One region of the Pseudomonas sp. GW821-FHT09C10 genome, then DNA from elsewhere that is predicted to be linked to it. Evidence: predicted binding sites of a transcription regulator. Region 1 holds the regulator's gene; the other holds the start of a gene.
The links. Region 1 encodes FliA, which starts transcription of late flagellar genes. Its sites were predicted from a motif close to CTAAAGTTTNNNNNNNNNNNGCCGNTAA; they were not measured.
Positions count from the first base shown of each region.

Region 2: AC07OT_RS19225 (methyl-accepting chemotaxis protein) is a predicted target of FliA. The motif match lies at 4,385-4,412, and genes of this name have one in related genera.

Region 1 covers NZ_JBWKPE010000012.1:21,458-32,811, forward strand. Annotated here, with positions in the region: gene AC07OT_RS21610 (CheW domain-containing protein) at 1-756, opposite strand, end outside; gene AC07OT_RS21615 (ParA family protein) at 759-1,547, opposite strand; gene motD (flagellar motor protein MotD) at 1,599-2,486, opposite strand; gene AC07OT_RS21625 (flagellar motor protein) at 2,502-3,242, opposite strand; gene AC07OT_RS21630 (protein-glutamate methylesterase/protein-glutamine glutaminase) at 3,242-4,375, opposite strand; gene AC07OT_RS21635 (chemotaxis protein CheA) at 4,424-6,649, opposite strand; gene AC07OT_RS21640 (protein phosphatase CheZ) at 6,661-7,449, opposite strand; gene AC07OT_RS21645 (chemotaxis response regulator CheY) at 7,468-7,842, opposite strand; gene fliA (RNA polymerase sigma factor FliA) at 8,013-8,753, opposite strand; gene fleN (flagellar synthesis regulator FleN) at 8,750-9,583, opposite strand; gene flhF (flagellar biosynthesis GTPase FlhF) at 9,689-11,005, opposite strand; gene flhA (flagellar biosynthesis protein FlhA) at 11,018-11,354, opposite strand, start outside.
Region 2 covers NZ_JBWKPE010000010.1:43,435-50,219, forward strand. Annotated here, with positions in the region: gene AC07OT_RS19195 (alpha/beta hydrolase family protein) at 1-811, opposite strand, end outside; gene AC07OT_RS19200 (FMN-dependent NADH-azoreductase) at 1,052-1,663, opposite strand; gene AC07OT_RS19205 (LysR substrate-binding domain-containing protein) at 1,790-2,698, shown strand; gene AC07OT_RS19210 (MmcQ/YjbR family DNA-binding protein) at 2,695-3,057, shown strand; gene AC07OT_RS19215 (DUF1294 domain-containing protein) at 3,040-3,423, opposite strand; gene AC07OT_RS19220 (undecaprenyl-diphosphate phosphatase) at 3,420-4,250, opposite strand; gene AC07OT_RS19225 (methyl-accepting chemotaxis protein) at 4,480-6,114, shown strand; gene pnuC (nicotinamide riboside transporter PnuC) at 6,293-6,785, shown strand, end outside.

The DNA.
Region 1 (11,354 bases):
GCTGGCGATCAACTCGGCCAGTTCGGCAACGTCCAGCAACGCGCACATGTGTTCGATCACGGTGCCTGCCAGCCAGGGCCGCTGGCCCCGATGGCTGCGCCATTTGATTTCATTCGGGTCCAGGCGCAGCGAACGGCTGACTTGATGCACCGCCAGCCCCCATTCGTAGCCCTGCACCGAGATCACGTATTGCAGGCCTTGGCGGAAGTCATCGCGGTAGCGGTCGGGCATCACCCAGCGCGCGGTGTCCAGCACCTTGAGGTTACCGGCCTGGCTCGGCAGGATGCCCAGGAACCATTCCGGCTGCCCGAACAATGGCGTCAATTCCTGGCCTTCCAACGAGTAGATCGAGCCCAGGCACACCAACGGCACCGCCAGGGTCAACCCGGCGACGTCGAACAGCAGACATTCAAATGGCTCGGCCGCCCAGGCCGGCCGATCATCGCCGCTCACCGGCGGTGGCGTGATGCTCGGTGGCAGGTGCACTTCCACGACCGGCTCGACCACCACAGGCACGACGGGCGCGACCACCGGGACGCTGACCGGGACGACGAGTGCATCGCGGGCCTGCTCTTCCAATACAGCCAACTGGAACTCGTCCAGGCTGCTCGAGGACGGCACTTCGACCGCCGGCTCCAGCACCAGGATCGGTTCCGGCAATTCTTCTGCGGTCGCGTCCTGCAGCAAGGCATCCAGGTAGGATTCCAGTGCCAGTTGCGGGCGGGTCTTGACCTTGAGTTCGACGGGACGGTTCATCATCAGGCCACCTGTGCCACAAGCTGCTGGGACAGCAGGTGCTTGAGCAACGCCCGGTAGGCCAGCACACCGCGGCTTTTGCCGTCGAACTGCGACGGTGTGAGCCCGGCACGGCTGGCATCACGCAGGCGAGTGTCCACCGGGATGTAGCCGTTCCAGATAGTCTCCGGGTAGGCATCGCGCAGGACGCGCAAGGTGCCCAGTGACGCCTGGGTGCGGCGGTCGAACAGGGTGGGCACGATGCTGTACGGCAACGCCTGTTTGCGCGAACGGTTGATCATCGCCAGGGTGCTGACCATGCGCTCCAGGCCCTTGACCGCCAGGTGCTCGGTCTGCACCGGGATCACCAGTTGCTGGCTGGCCGCCAAAGCGTTGACCATCAGCACGCCGAGCAACGGCGGGCTGTCAATGATCGCGTAGTCGAAGTCCTGCCACAGTTGCGCCAGGGTCTTGGCGATCACCAGGCCCAGGCCGCTCTGCCCCGGCGACTGGCGCTCCAGGGTCGCCAGCGCGGTACTCGACGGCAGCAGGGAAATGCTTTCGTTACTGGTAGGCAGCAGCAATTGCCCGGGCAGGTCGGCCGGTACGTTGCCTTTGTGCAGGAACAGGTCGTAGTTGCTGTGCTCCAGCGCATCCGGGTCGTAGCCGAAATAGCTGGTCATCGAGCCGTGGGGGTCGAGGTCAACCACGACCACACGCTTGCCCGCCTCGGCCAGCAAGCCGGCTAAAGCGATGGAGGTGGTGGTCTTGCCGACTCCACCTTTTTGATTGGCAACTGCCCAGACTCTCATTCGGATGGTTCCTCCCGGTGGGCACACGCGCGACCGAGACATTGCATAAGGTTATTGAGCCGGCGACGGAGAATTGACGGCACTCTGCTGAACCGGCGGCTTTGCAGGGGCCGGTGCAGTTTGTGTGCCAGCGCGCTTCAAGGCCGCATCCGGTGTTGCATTGGCGGTACCGGTGCCGGTCAGGCTACGGCGCACCTCCAGGTTTCGGGACACCACCAGCACCACCCGACGGTTGCGTGCGCGGCCTTCGAGCGTGGCGTTATTGGCCACCGGCTGGAACTCGCCATACCCCACCGACGCCAGGCGTCCAGGGTTCACGCCCTGCATCGCGAGCATGCGCACGATGCTTGCGGCACGGGCCGATGACAGCTCCCAGTTGGTCGGGTACTGCGCGGTACTGATCGGCACATTGTCGGTAAAGCCTTCAACGTGGATCGGGTTTTCAAACGGTTTGAGGATCGCCGCCACCTTGTCGATGATGGTGAACGCCTGGTCGCTGGGCAATGCATCGGCACTGGCGAACAGCAGGCTGGAATTGAGCTCGATCTCCACCCACAACTCATTGCCGCGCACGGTCATCTGGTTGGAGCTGATCAGGTCGCCGAACGCGGCACTGATGTCATCGGCGATGCTTTTCAGCGGATCACTGGTGCCGCCCACGCCGGCAGCGGTTTCGTCGCTGTCGTTGACCAGCGGCTTGGCCGGGGTCACGGTCCTGGGCCGCTCTTCGCCAATCGGGATCGGCTTGAGCGAACGGTCGGCGTCGTTGAACACGCCGATCAACGCCTGGGAAATGACTTTGTACTTGCCTTCGTTGATCGACGAGATGGAGTACATCACCACGAAAAAGGCGAACAGCAAGGTGATGAAGTCCGCATAGGACACCAGCCACCGCTCGTGGTTGACGTGTTCTTCAGGCTCGCGACGGCGACGGCTCATTGGCAATACTCCCCATCAATCCATGAAGCCCTGGAGCTTCAATTCGATGGAGCGCGGGTTCTCGCCCTCGGCAATCGACAGGATGCCTTCGAGCAGCATCTCGCGATAGCGCGACTGGCGCATGGCAATCGACTTGAGCTTGCTGGCCACCGGCAACAGCACCAGGTTGGCACTGGCCACCCCGTAGATGGTGGCAACGAACGCCACGGCAATGCCGCTGCCCAGCTGCGACGGATCGGCCAGGTTGCCCATCACGTGGATCAGGCCCATCACCGCGCCGATGATGCCGATGGTCGGCGCGTAGCCGCCCATGCTTTCAAACACTTTGGCGGCGTTGATGTCGCGGCTTTCCTGGGTGTAGAAATCCACCTCGAGGATGCTGCGGATCGCTTCCGGCTCGGCGCCGTCCACCAGCAATTGCAGGCCTTTGCGCGAGTAGCTGTCGGGTTCGGCATCGGCCACGCCTTCGAGGCCCAGCAGGCCTTCCTTGCGCGCGGTGAGGCTCCAGTTGACCACACGATCGATGCCACCGGCCAGGTCGACACGCGGCGGAAAAATGATCCAGATGAGGATCTGCATCGCGCGCTTGAACGAACTCATCGGTGACTGCAGCAACGCGGCGCCCACCGTGCCGCCAATCACGATCAGCGCCGCCGGGCCGTTGGCCAGGGCGCCCAGGTGACCGCCTTCGAGGTAGTTGCCGCCAATAATGGCGACAAACGCCAGGATGATGCCGATCAGGCTCAATACATCCATCAGAGGCAGGCCTCCACCAGATGCCTGCCGATGTCGTCCAGGCTGTAGACGGCGTCGGCCAGGTCAGCCTTGACGATGGCCATGGGCATGCCATAGATCACGCAGCTGGCTTCGTCCTGGGCCCAGATCGCACTGCCGCCCTGCTTGAGCAGGCGCGCGCCTTCACGGCCGTCGGCGCCCATGCCGGTGAGCACCACCGCCAGAACTTTGTCGCCATAGGACTTGGCCGCCGAACCGAAGGTGATGTCCACGCACGGCTTGTAGTTGAGGCGCTCATCGCCCGGCAGGATTTTGATCGCGCCACGGCCGTCGACCATCATCTGCTTGCCGCCCGGAGCCAGCAACGCCAGGCCAGGACGCAGGATGTCGCCATCCTCGGCTTCCTTGACGCTGATGCGGCAGAGCTTGTCCAGGCGCTCGGCGAAGGCCTTGGTGAACGCGGCGGGCATATGCTGGATCAACACGATCGGCGCCGGGAAGTTGGCCGGCAATTGGGTCAACACGCGCTGCAAGGCGACCGGGCCGCCGGTGGAGGTGCCGATGGCGACCAGTTTATAGGCCTTGCGCTTGGGCGCAGGCGAATGGGCAGCCGCCGGTGCCGACGTCCGCACCGGCGGCGCGGCAGGCCGTGCAACCGGCGCAGGTGCCGGGCGGCCAAACGTGGAACCGGCAGGCGCCGCCGGCGCAGCAACCGGTGCCGGCGCAGGGGCTGGCGCGCTGAACAGGCTGCGGCGGTTGCTGCGGGAAATACTGTGGACTTTCTCGCACAGCAGTTGCTTGACCTTCTCGGGGTTGCGCGAAATGTCTTCGAAATTCTTCGGCAGGAAGTCCACCGCCCCCGCATCCAGCGCGTCGAGGGTCACTCGGGCGCCTTCGTGGGTCAGCGAGGAGAACATCAATACCGGGGTCGGGCAGCGTTGCATGATGTGCCGGACTGCCGTGATGCCATCCATCATCGGCATCTCGTAGTCCATGGTGATCACGTCCGGCTTCAACGCAATGGCTTGATCAATCGCCTCTTTGCCGTTGGTGGCCGTGCCGACCACCTGGATGCTTGGATCGGCGGAAAGAATTTCCGAGACGCGGCGGCGGAAGAAACCCGAATCGTCCACCACCAGGACCTTGACTGCCATAAACACTCCGTTAGGTGGGGCGGGCAATACCGCCCTGCCCCACCAGAATCAAATACGCCGAGCGGCGTAACGCTTGAGCATGCTCGGAACATCGAGAATCAGCGCGATCCGACCGTCACCGGTGATGGTCGCGCCCGACATGCCCGGGGTTCCCTGCAGCATTTTGCCCAAAGGCTTGATGACCACTTCTTCCTGGCCCACCAGTTGATCGACGACAAAGCCGATACGCTGGGTGCCCACGGAGAGGATCACCACATGGCCTTCGCGCTGCTCTTCATGGGCTGCCGATGCAACCAGCCAGCGCTTGAGGTAGAACAGGGGTAACGCCTTGTCCCGCACGATCACCACTTCCTGGCCGTCGACCACGTTGGTGCGCGACAGGTCGAGGTGGAAGATCTCGTTGACGTTGACCAGCGGGAAGGCGAATGCCTGGTTGCCCAGCATCACCATCAGGGTCGGCATGATCGCCAGGGTCAACGGCACCTTGATGACGATCTTGGAGCCCTGGCCCTTGGTCGAGTAGATGTTGATCGAGCCGTTGAGCTGGCTGATCTTGGTCTTCACCACGTCCATGCCCACGCCACGGCCCGACACGTCGGAAATCTCGGTCTTGGTCGAGAAGCCGGGGGCGAAGATCAGGTTGTAGCACTCGGTGTCGGTCAGGCGGTCGGCGGCGTCCTTGTCCATCACGCCGCGCTTGACCGCGATATTGCGCAGGATGGTCGGGTCCATGCCCTTGCCGTCATCGGTGATCGACAGCAGGATGTGGTCGCCTTCCTGCTCGGCCGCCAGGATCACTTTGCCGCCACGGGACTTGCCCGAGGCCTCGCGTTCTTCCGGGGTTTCGACACCGTGGTCGACAGCGTTGCGCACCAAGTGGACCAGCGGGTCGGCCAGGGCCTCGACAAGGTTCTTGTCGAGGTCGGTTTCTTCACCCACCAGTTCCAGGTTGATCTCTTTCTTCAGCTGGCGCGCGAGGTCGCGAACCAGGCGCGGGAAGCGACCGAAGACTTTCTTGATCGGCTGCATGCGCGTTTTCATCACCGCGGTCTGCAGGTCGGCGGTGACCACGTCGAGGTTCGACACGGCCTTCTGCATGGCCTCATCGCCACTGCTCAGGCCCAGGCGCACCAGGCGGTTACGCACCAGTACCAGCTCGCCGACCATGTTCATGATGTCGTCCAGCCGCGCGGTATCGACCCGCACGGTGGTTTCGGCCTCACTGGCCGGTTTTTCCGCGACCGGTGCGGCAGCGGCACGCGCTGGAGCCGGGGCAGCAGCCGGCGCAGGCGCAGGCTTGGCGGCGGGCGCGGCGGCTTTGGCGGCAACCGGTGCCGCCGTGGCTGCAGCAGCGGCCGGGGCGACTTCGGTGAACTTGCCCTTGCCGTGCAGATCGTCCAGCAGTGCTTCGAATTCGTGATCGGAGATCAACCCATCGTCCGCAGGCTTGGCGCCGGCAGCGGGTGATGCCGGGGCCGCAGCCGTAGCGGCGACGGCCGGCAAGGCATCGGCCGCGAAGGTGCCCTTGCCATGCAACTGGTCGAGCAACGCTTCGAATTCATCGTCAGTGATGTCGGTGCTGGCAGAAGCGGCAGGCGCATCCGCAGCATCGGCGGCGGCACCGGCAGGCGCCACGGCGTCGGCAGCGAACTGGCCCTTGCCGTGCAATTGATCGAGCAGGGACTCGAACTCAGCGTCGGTAATGTCCTCGCTGGTCGGCGCGGCAGCCGGGGCAGCCGGGGCAACCGCAGCCGGCGCTTCGGCTTCGGCCTTGACGGCACTGAGGGAGCTGAGCAGTTGCTCGAACTCGCTGTCCGTCACATCAGGCTCCGCCACCGGTTCCGGCTCGGGTGCGGCTTCGACCACCGGCGCTGCCGAGGTGTCGGCCGGCTCTGCATAGCGCGCCAGGGCGGCCAGCAGTTCCGGAGTGGCTGCGGTGATCGGGGCACGCTCGCGCACTTCGCTGAACATGCCGTTGACCGCATCCAGTGCTTCGAGAATCACGTCCATCAACTCCGAATCAACGTGACGCTCACCCTTGCGCAGGATGTCGAACACGTTCTCGGCGATGTGGCAGCACTCCACCAGCTCATGGAGCTGGAGGAAGCCGGCGCCCCCTTTTACAGTATGAAAACCGCGAAAAATTGCATTGAGCAGGTTCGCATCATCCGGGCGGCTTTCCAGCTCGACCAGTTGTTCGGACAGTTGCTCTAAAATTTCGCCGGCCTCTACAAGGAAATCCTGAAGGATCTCTTCATCGGCGCCGAAGCTCATGTGGGTGCTCCTTAGAAGCCTAAACTGGATAACAGGTCATCTACGTCATCCTGACCTGACACAACGTCTTCACGTTTATCGGCATGAATCTGCGGACCTTCACCCTTGGCGAGATGTTTTTGTGGATCTTTTTCAGAGAGGATCGCTTCGCGGTCATGTTCGATGCCGGCAAAACGGTCGACCTGGCCGGCCATGAGTACCAATTTGAGCAGGTTGCTTTCCACTTCGGTGACCAACTGGGTCACACGCTTGATCACCTGACCGGTCAGGTCCTGGTAATCCTGGGCGAGCAGAATGTCATTGAGGTTGCTGGAAACCATGCGGTTTTCCTGCTCGCTGCGTGACAAGAACCCTTCGACCCGACGGGCCAGCTCACGAAACTCTTCCGCACCGACTTCACGGCGCATGAAGCGGCCCCAGTCAACGCTCAGGGCGTGGGCTTCCGTGGCCATGCCGTTGACCAGGGGCGTGGCGTTTTCCACCAGGTCCATGGTGCGGTTAGCCGCCGCCTCGGTCAGCCTGACCACATAGGACAGGCGTTCGGTGGCGTCGGTGATCTGCGAAATCTCTTCGGCCTGGGGCATGTGCGGGTCAATCTGGAAATTGACGATCGCGCTGTGCAGCTCGCGTGTGAGCTTGCCCACTTCCTGGTACAGGCCGCGGTCACGGGTCTGGTTGAGCTCATGGATCAACTGCACCGCGTCGCCGAACTGGCCTTTTTCAAGGCTGTCAACCAACTGGTGAGCATGCTTTTTCAGGGTCGACTCAAAGTCTCCCTGTGACGTTTCTTTATGCTCCATAGCTCCCCCGCGATGGCATCAGCCGTGGATGCGTTCGAAGATCTTTTCGATCTTCTCTTTCAAGGCCTGTGCAGTGAATGGTTTGACCACGTAACCGTTGACCCCGGCCTGGGCGGCTTCGATGATCTGTTCACGCTTGGCTTCGGCGGTCACCATCAACACGGGAAGGCTGCGCAATTTTTCGTCGGCACGCACGTGGCGCAACAAGTCGATGCCGGTCATGCCCGGCATGTTCCAGTCCGTTACCAGAAAGTCGATGCTCCCGCTGTTGAGGATCGGAATCGCCGTAAGGCCGTCATCCGCCTCGACCGTGTTTGTGAACCCAAGGTCACGCAACAGGTTTTTTATGATCCGCCGCATCGTTGAGAAGTCATCAACGATGAGGATTTTCATGTTCTTGTCCAATTCGACCTCCAAGCAGTCTTAAACGCGCCCAGCACCTGGACGCGCCATTTCAATCAACAGGCATTACACAAAAAGGACTGCCAAGGGCACCACGGCCCGAGCCCGCGAAGGCCTATCACCTTCGCGGTATCGCTTTGCAATGCTCCCCACACTGCCTGTCAGCGCGCTCGCCACTCTCCCAGACGCCCCCGCAAGCGGGCCGCGCACTGGCTATGCAACTGGCTGACACGGGATTCGCTGACCCCCAGGACCTCACCGATTTCCTTGAGGTTCAGCTCTTCGTCGTAGTACAGCGCCAATACCAACCGCTCGCGCTCCGGCAAGTTGGCAATGGCGTCCGCCAACGCGCCCTGGAAACGCTCATCTTCCAGGTCACGGGACGGCTCCATATGCGCGCTCGCGCCGTCCTCGTGCAGCCCTTCGTGTTCGCCGTCCTGCAACAGGTCGTCGAAACTGAACAGGCGGCTGCCCAAGGTATCGTTCAAAATCCCGTAATAATCGTCGAGACTCAATTGGAGTTCGGCCGCAACTTCGTGATCTTTAGCGTCGCGACCGGTTTTTGCTTCAATTGCACGAATTGCGTCACTGACCATGCGTGTATTGCGGTGCACCGAACGCGGCGCCCAGTCACCCTTGCGCACTTCGTCGAGCATCGCGCCACGGATGCGGATACCCGCATACGTCTCGAAGCTCGCGCCCTTGCTCGCGTCGTACTTGGTCGACACTTCGAGCAGACCGATCATGCCCGCCTGGATCAGGTCTTCGACCTGGACGCTGGCGGGCAGACGTGCCAGCAGGTGATAGGCGATGCGCTTGACCAGTGGCGCATAGCGCTCGATCAACTCGCCCTGGCTGTCACGGGCAGATTTCTTGTAAGCGTTATAGCCGTTCGCTGTCATAGCACCGGTCCTGCACTCGTCTGATGCACCAATCGCTCGACGAAAAACTCCAGATGCCCCCGAGGGTTGGCAGGCAACGGCCAGGTATCGACCTTCTGGGCAATAGCCTTGAACGCCAATGCGCACTTGGAACGAGGGAACGCTTCGTAGACTGCACGCTGCTTTTGCACAGCCTTGCGCACACACTCGTCGTAGGGAACTGCACCGACGTATTGTAAGGCGACATCGAGAAAGCGATCCGTGACCTTGGTCAACTTGGCGAACAGGTTGCGGCCTTCCTGCGGGCTCTGGGCCATGTTGGCCAGGACGCGGAAGCGGTTCATGCCGTAGTCACGGTTAAGCAGTTTGATCAGGGCGTAGGCGTCGGTGATCGAGGTGGGTTCATCGCAGACCACCAACAAGACTTCCTGCGCCGCGCGCACGAAGCTGACCACGGACTCGCCGATCCCGGCGGCGGTGTCGATCACCAGCACGTCGAGGTTGTCGCCAATGTCACTGAATGCCTGGATCAGGCCGGCATGCTGCGCCGGGCTCAGGTGCACCATGCTCTGGGTACCGGAGGCGGCCGGCACGATGCGGATCCCGCCAGGGCCCTGGAGCAGCACGTCGCGCAGCTCACAGCGCCCCTCGATCACATCGGCCAGGGTATGTTTGGGCGTCAGTCCCAGCAGAACGTCGACGTTCGCCAGCCCCAGGTCAGCATCCAGCAGCATGACGCGACGGCCAAGCTCTGCCAGGGCCAGGGACAAATTCACTGACACGTTAGTTTTCCCGACGCCACCTTTGCCGCCGGTCACCGCGATCACCTGTACGGGATGCATGCTGCCCATTTTATTTCTTTACCTTGTCTTGCTTAGACGCAGGCTACATGGCTTGGCCGCGTGAATCGCTTGCAGACCATCGATGTAGGTACATTTCACGGTGTTCATCGCACCTCAACCCACCCGTTTTGCCGGGTTGTGGTAAAGGTCGGCGAACATATCGGCCATCGCTTCCTCGCTAGGCTCTTCTTGCATTTGCACGCTGACGGCGCGGCTGACCAGCTGATGACGGCGCGGCAGATGCAAATCATCCGGGATCCGCGGCCCGTCGGTCAGGTAGGCAACCGGTAGTTCATGGCTGATAGCCAGGCTCAACACTTCGCCCAGGCTGGCGGTTTCATCCAGTTTAGTCAGGATGCAGCCGGCCAGACCGCAACGCTTGTAGCTATGGTACGCAGCGGTAAGAACCTGTTTCTGGCTGGTGGTTGCAAGCACCAGGTAATTTTTCGACTTGATGCCACGCCCGGCCAGGCTTTCCAGTTGCAGGCGCAACGCCGGATCGCTGGCCTGCAGGCCGGCGGTGTCGATCAGCACCACGCGCTTGCGCAGCAACGGATCGAGCGCGTTGGCCAGGGACTGGCCCGGGTCGACGTGGGTGACCGGCACATTGAGGATACGGCCCAGGGTCTTGAGCTGTTCCTGGGCGCCGATGCGGTAGCTGTCCATGCTCACCAGTGCGATGTTGTTCGCGCCGTACTTGAGCACATAGCGCGCCGCCAGCTTGGCCAGGGTGGTGGTCTTGCCCATGCCGGCAGGGCCAACCATGGCGATCACACCGCCCTCTTCCAGGGGTTCGATTTCCGGGGTGGCGATCATCCGCGCCAGGTGGGCCAGCAACATGCGCCAGGCCTGGCGAGGCTCTTCGATTTCGGTGGTCAGGGCCAGCAGGTCGCGGGACAACGGGCCGGACAGGCCGATGCGTTGCAGGCGGCGCCACAGGTTGGCCTGGTGCGGTTTGCTGCCTTGCAGTTGGGTCCAGGCCAGCGAGCCCAGTTGCACTTCCAGCAGCTCGCGCAGGCCGTTGAGTTCAAAACGCATCGAGTCGAAGACACGCTGGTCGACTGCTGCAGCCGGGGCTGGCGCGGCAGGACGCGGCGGTTCGATGAACGTTGGCTCAACCAGCGGCTCGGCGGCGGTCAGCGGCAGGCCGGCGAACAACTGGCGATTGGTGGAGGCATCGCTGTCGCCACGCATGCTCAGTTCAGCCTGGGCCGAGACGATGCGCGAAGCGGTCTTGCGCAGCTCGTCTTCGAGCTCCATGTTCGGCACACGCGGCGCCAATGCCGAGGGGGTGTAGTCCAGGGCAGCCGTCAGCTCGACACCGCCGGCAATACGACGATTACCGATAATCGCGGCATCGGCGCCCAGCTCATCGCGGACCAGTTTCATGGCCTGACGCATATCGGCGGCGAAAAAACGCTTAACTTGCATAACCCACTACCCTCAGCCGTTGGGCCCTACTGTCGCGACGATAGTCACTTGCTTGTTGTCAGGAATTTCCTGATAAGCCAAAACGTGCAAATTCGGTACTGCCAGACGTCCAAACCGCGACAACATCGCCCGGACCGGACCCGCCACCAGCAGAATCACCGGTTGGCCCTGCATTTCCTGGCGCTGTGCGGCGTCGATCAACGAACGCTGCAGTTTCTCAGCCATGCTTGGCTCCAGCAGAACGCCCTCTTCCTGGCCTTGTCCTGCCTTCTGAATACTATTGAGCAATATTTGTTCCAACCTTGGTTCCAAGGTGATCACAGGCAGCTCGGAGTCAAGCCCTACAATG
Region 2 (6,785 bases), on a different contig from region 1:
TGCGTGCCAGGGCGGCGGCGTTCTTGTCGACCGCCACCAGCTTGTCGCCGTCGCCGCTGTAGAGCAGCACCGGCACATGCACGTCGGCCAGGGTGTGGCGGCCGAACATCAGGCTCAACGGCGCCATCAACATCAAGGCATGAATGCGCGGGTCGGATTGCGGTTGCAGGTCGTCACGGTCCACCACCAGTTCGCCCTTGGTGGTGCAGGCATCACGATCTTCGGGGCGTTCCTGGCAATAACGGCGCAGGCGGTCGAAGTCCGGCTTGGCTCCCGCCAGGATCAACGCGGTTTCGCCACCGGCCGAATAGCCGATAACACCCACCTGATCGACGTTGACGAACGGCGACAACATCGGGTCGGCCAGCGTCGCGGTGATCGCTTCGGAAATCTGGATCGGCCGGCCGTACAGGTTACTCACCGTGCCCAGGCGGCTGTGGTCCTTATAGTTATCGCCGGGATGCAACACCGCGACCACTACAAAGCCTTTGCGCGCCAGGGAGGTGGCCAGGTCATGCAGGGCCAGCGGCGTACCGGTGTTGCCATGGGACAGCATCAACATCGGGAAGCGGCCAATGGCGATCTTGGAATCTTCGCTGGCGGCGACGTGATAGGGACCCAGTTGCGTGCTGTGTTCAGCGTCGGTCGATGGGTAGAAGGCCACGGCTTTCATCGGCTGCTGGTCCAGCGGGTCGAGAAAGCTCATGCGGTGGAAGCCCACACTCCAATGGGGGTGCGGCGCGGGCGCGGCGTGCACTGAAATCAGGCCGCCGAGCAGGGAAAGAACCATAACAGCACAAAGACGCATCATGAGGATGTCCACCTTTGCTGCGTGACCACGTTCAACACCCGCGGCATGTCTATATGAAAAGTCCATGGTTCAAGGCACTCGCATCGGGTGATAAACCCATGCGTGCATAACCTGGGCCAAAGTAATGACAACGGGTAAACGAAAAAACTCCGTATTCCGGTCGTTTCAGGCGACAAGAATACAGAGTTTAGGCGCCCGGCTTCGGATTGAAACCGAGCAGAGGCGAAATTTACACAAGCCTTACGCAGCGGCGAACAATTGTTCGTTGATGAGCACGTTGGCGTCGCTCAGGGATTTGCTGCGCACTTCATCACCGTAGGCCAGGCCATGGGCGCGGACGAATTCGATGTCGGTAATGCCGAGGAAGCCCAGCATCACTTTGAGGTATTCCTCGTGAGCCACACCGGTTGCCTGGCCGACATGCATGCCGCCGGAGGTGGATACAATGATGACTTTCTTGTTACCGCACAGGCCTTCAGGGCCCGCTTCGGTGTAACGGAAGGTCTGACCGGCAACGGCGATGCGGTCGATCCAGGCTTTCAACTGGGTTGGAATGGTGAAGTTGTACATCGGCGCACCGATCACCACGGCGTCGGCGGCGAGGAATTCGGCCAGGCTGTTGGCACTCAGGTCGGCCTCGTGCTGTTGTGCCGCGTCACGCAATTCGGCGGCGGTGCCCAGGGCGCCCAGGGTCGCGCCGGAAAAGTGGTTGATGCCTTCGCTGGCGAGGTCACGGTAGGTCACTTCCACACCTGGCTCCGCCGCCTGCCAGGCCTTGACCACGCCAGCGCTGAGCTGCCGGGAAGCCGAGTTGTCGCCGAGGATGCTGGAATCGATGTGCAACAGTTTCATGGTGGATCTCCGAGTGTGGGATCGACAGTGGCGATCAGATGGAGGGGATGCTACGCATGAAACCAATAGTCGATAAGACGCCTGAAATGCGATAGTTTGTCCCACTGACAGGACAATAGGCTGACCATGCAAGACCTCAACGACCTCTACTATTTTGCCAAAGTCGTCGAAGCCGGCGGCTTCGCGGCGGCCGGACGGCTGTTGGGCATTCCCAAGTCGCGGCTGTCGCGGCGCATTGCCGAGCTGGAAGAGCGCCTCGGCGCGCGCCTGCTGCAACGCACCACGCGGCAACTGACCCTGACCGCCGTCGGCGAGCGCTACCTGCGCCACTGCCAGGCGATGCTACTGGAAGCGGAAATGGCCGACGAGGCCGTCGCCAGCATGTCCAGTGAACCGCGCGGGCGGCTGAGGGTGACGTGCCCGGTGGGCCTGGCGCAAAACATGATGCCGGATGTGGTCGCGGGTTTCCTGGCTGCCCACCCCCAGGTGCAGCTGGAGATGACCCTGGTCAACCGCCGTGTCGACCTGGTAGCCGAAGGCATCGATGTGGCGCTGCGCGTGCGCGAACTGGGCGATGAAGACCCGCTGCTGGTCACCAAGCGCCTGCGCCCCGCCCAGACGGCCCTGGTCGCCAGCCCGAACTTTTTGCACGGTCGGCACATCAACACCCTCGACGACCTCAAGCAACTGCCGATACTCGGCGCGCTGGAAGCTGACCGCATGGTGCACCAACGCATCCTCGATCCCGAAGGCAACCCCCACGACCTGGTGATGGAAGCGCGCCTGGGCGTCGATGACTTCAACGTACGCAAGGCCAGCGCCATCATGGGCCTGGGCTTTACCGTGCTGCCGATGATGTACTGCGAAGAAGAACTGGCCAGCGGCCGGCTCGTACAGTTGCTGCCGGAGTGGTCGTTGCCGGGCGGCTGGCTGCAGGCCGTCTACCCGCATCGCCGTGGCGTGCTGCCGGCGATTCGCGCCTGGATCGATTACCTGGAAGAAGGCTTCAAAAGCTGCGGAGACCGCCTGCTATGAAAATGACCGAAGCACAGGTCGCGACGTTCTGCCTGAGCCTGCCCGGCGCGCGGGAAGACTACAAATGGGGCGGCGTGCGGGTGTTCTCGATCGCCGGCAACAAGATGTTCGCCCTGCAGAATCTGCGCGGCGACTCGCTGGCGTTCAAGGTCGACAAGGAATTGTTCCTCGGCCATGTGGACCGTCCCGGCATCCACCCGGCGCCGTACCTGGCACGCGCGCAGTGGATCATCATGAACACGCCCTACCCGCTGGGCGCCGAGGAACTGCGTAGCCTGTTGCAGCGCTCCCACCAGTTGGTGGTGAGCAAACTGCCCAAGCGCACGCAGGTTGGGTTGCTGCTAGAGAACGGACAGTAGCGTGCCGCCGAGGAACAACTGGTCCAGCCAGAACACCTGGTGCAGCAACACGATCACCCAGAACAGCACCTGGTAAGACACCTTGCGCGTCTTGTGCCGGAACACCTGCTGGGCAATCAGCGCCCCCGGCCAGCCGCCCGCCAGTTCCACGGCGTGGAGAATGTTTTCCGGAGTGCGCCAACTGTCGGTGCGAGACTTGCGCTTGTCGCTCCAATACAGGAAAAACGCGATCACGCTGACCACCCCATAGGCCGCCAGCGGGATCACGGTTTCGCCGCGTTGCCACACCAGTACCGACCCCACCAGCGGCGCCGCGCACAGCAGCACAAAGATCGCCGCTTTCAAGCGCGGATGCTGAACCATCATGCCTTGGCCGCCGCCCAGTCGATCCAGCCGAATTGCCAGGTCGCCAGGATCAACAGGCCGAACGCAATGCGGTACCAGGCGAACGCCGCGTAGCTATGGCTGGCGATGAACTTGAGCAGGCCCTTGACCGCGATCATCGCGAAGATGAACGAGGTGACGAAGCCGATGGCGAACACCGGCAGGTCCGCCGGCTGGAACAGATCGCGGTATTTGTAGCCCGAGTACACCGCCGCACCGACCATGGTCGGCATGGCCAGGAAGAACGAAAACTCGGTGGCGGTCTTGCGCGACAGGCCGAACAGCAGGCCGCCGATGATGGTCGAGCCGGAGCGCGACGTACCTGGGATCATCGCCAGGCACTGGGCAAAACCGACCTTGAGTGCGTCTTTCCAGGTGATGTCATCGACGCTTTCGGCGTGCACTTCATGCGCGCGGCGTTCGGCCCACAGCATGACAATGCCGCCGATCACCAACGCGGCGGCCACGGTGATCGGGTTGAACAGGTAATGGTGAATCAGGTCGGCAAAGATCACCCCCAGCACCACGGCCGGCAGGAACGCGATCAGCAGGTTGACCGTGAAGCGCTGGGCATTGCGCTGGGTCGGCAAGCCGGTGACCACATCGAGGATCTTGCGCCGGAATTCCCAGACCACCGCGAGGATCGCACCCAGCTGGATGATGATGTTGAACGCCATGGCGCGTTCGCCGCCGAAGTCGAGCAAATCGGCGACGATAATCTGGTGGCCGGTGCTGGAGATCGGCAGGAACTCGGTAAGCCCCTCCACGACGCCAAGAATCAATGCCTGAATGGCGGTCCAAAAATCCATGCTTCCCCCAAAGGTCATGCGCGGTGGCATGCCTTATCAATCTTTTAATGGTTCACTGACGAGCGCACTCAAGTGCCCGGTGTTGACCATGGTCAATGCCGGCCTGCAAAAATTCTGTGAAAAATCAGGCAGTACTCAGGTTTTGCGATTTCAGGCCGAAAGCCTATCAGACAAGGCGTAAAAGTCGATGCGACGCCCACAATTATAAAAAGCCCGGAGTGACAGGACGATGAACAGTTTGCGCAATATGTCGATCAGCCGACGCCTCTGGATGATCCTGATCGTCGCCGTGCTGATGCTGATGGCCCTGGGTTTGCTGATGCTCAAGCAGATCCACGACGACCTGTACCAGGCCAAGCGCCAGCAGACCCAGCACGTGGTCCAGACCGCCAGCGGGATCCTGACGTTTTATCACAGCCTCGAAACCACCGGGGTTATGACCCGCGAAGCGGCGCAAAAACAAGCCCTGAGCGCAGTGCGCGGCTTGCGCTATGACCACGACGACTATTTCTGGATCAATGACCTCACCCCCGTGATGATCATGCACCCGGCCAACCCCAAGCTGGACGGCCAGAATCTCTCGGCCATCCGCGATCCCGACGGGTTTGCCGTGTTCAACGAGTTCGTGATCCTGGCCAAGGCCAAGGGTGCCGGCATCATCAACTACCGCTGGCCGAAGCCGGGTGCGGAGGCACCGGTGGCGAAAACCTCGTATATCCAGTTGTTCGAGCCGTGGGGCTGGATCATCGGCTCCGGCGTGTACGTCGACGATGTGCAGGCCGAGTTCAGCGGCCAGGTATGGAAAACCTCGTTAATCGGCCTGGGCATCGCGCTGGTGATGGCCCTGCTGGTCTCGCTGATTGCCCGCAGCATCGTGCGCCCCTTGCAGGATGCGGTGAACGCCATGGGCAATATCGCCAGCGGCGAAAGCGACCTGACCCGCAGCCTCGATACCCACGGCCGCGACGAAGTCACCCAACTGTCCCAGCACTTCAACAGTTTCACCGCCAAGCTGCGCCAGGTCGTCAGCCAGTTGCAGGTGTGCGCCAACGCCCTGGGGCAGTCCTCCACGGAACTGGGCAACAACGCGACCGAGGCCCATGACCGCAGCCAGCAACAGTCCCAGCAGATGGAACTGGTGGCCACCGCCATCAATGAGGTCACCTACGGCGTGCAGGACGTGGCCAAGAACGCTGAACACGCCGCCAGCGAAATGCGCGACGCCCAGGCCCAGGCCCAGCAAGGCCAGGTCAATATCGACGGCAGCCTGCAGCAGATCGACCAGCTCTCCACCACCATCAGCCAGGCCGTGGAAGTGATCCGCACCTTGTCCAGCGAAAGCACACAGATCGGTGGTGTGTTGGAAGTGATCCGCTCCATCGCCGACCAGACCAACCTGCTGGCCCTCAACGCCGCCATCGAAGCGGCACGCGCCGGGGAACAAGGCCGTGGTTTTGCCGTGGTGGCCGATGAAGTCCGCCTGCTGGCCCAGCGCACGCAAAAATCCACCGCCGAGATCCAGGCGATGATCGAGCGCCTGCAAGGTCACTCGGAAGCCGCGGTCAAGGTGATCAGCGACAGCCACAGCGCCTCGCAACTGACCATCGAACAAGCCGGCCAGGCGGGTGCCAGCCTCACTGCCATCGGCCAGGCGCTGCACAACCTCAACGGTTTGAATGCCTCGATTGCCAGCGCCACCCTGCAACAGGCCCATGTGGTGGAAGACATCAACCAGAACGTCACCCAGGCTGCGAGCCTGTCCCACAGCACCGCAATGGCGGCCGAGCAGTCCAACGTGGCCAGCGTGCATTTACGCGGGCTGAGCGAGCAGCTCGACGGCCTCTTGCGCCAGTTCAAGGTCTAACACTGCTCCAAATGTGGGAGGGGGCTTGCCCCCGATGGCGATACATCAGTCTGCATATGTGCAGCTGACCCTCCGCTATCGGGGGCAAGCCCCCTCCCACATTTGCCTTACTGTGTTTTGAAGATTGCTGGCCTCTGGTTACAATCCCCGCCCTCTCCCACTCTCCCAAGGAACCGCCATGTCCGGGCTTGAACTGTTCGCCGCCGCCCTGGGGGTGATCGCTGTCTGGCTGACGGTCAAGCAAAACCCCTGGTGCTGGCCCATCGGCCTGGTGATGGTGTTGTTGTACACCTGGGTGTTCTATGACGTGAAGCTCTATTCCGACATGCTGCTGCAAGTGGTCTACGCCGCCCTGCAAGTCTACGGCTGGTGGCAGTGGACCCGCGCCGGCGAGGTCAGGCAAGGGCGCCAGATCACCCGCCTGGGTTGGCCGGCAATCATGACCAGCATGACCATCGGTGCGGTCGGCAGCCTGCTGCTGGGCGCTGCGATGGCGCACTGGACCGATGCCGCCCAGCCCTGGCTCGACGCCGCCCTCACCGGTTTCAGCCTGGTGGCGCAACTGTGGATGGCGCAGAAACGCGTGCAATGCTGGCCGCTGTGGATTGCCGTGGACGTGATTTTTGTCGGGCTGTTCCTCTACAAAGGCTTGTACCTCACCGCTGCGCTCT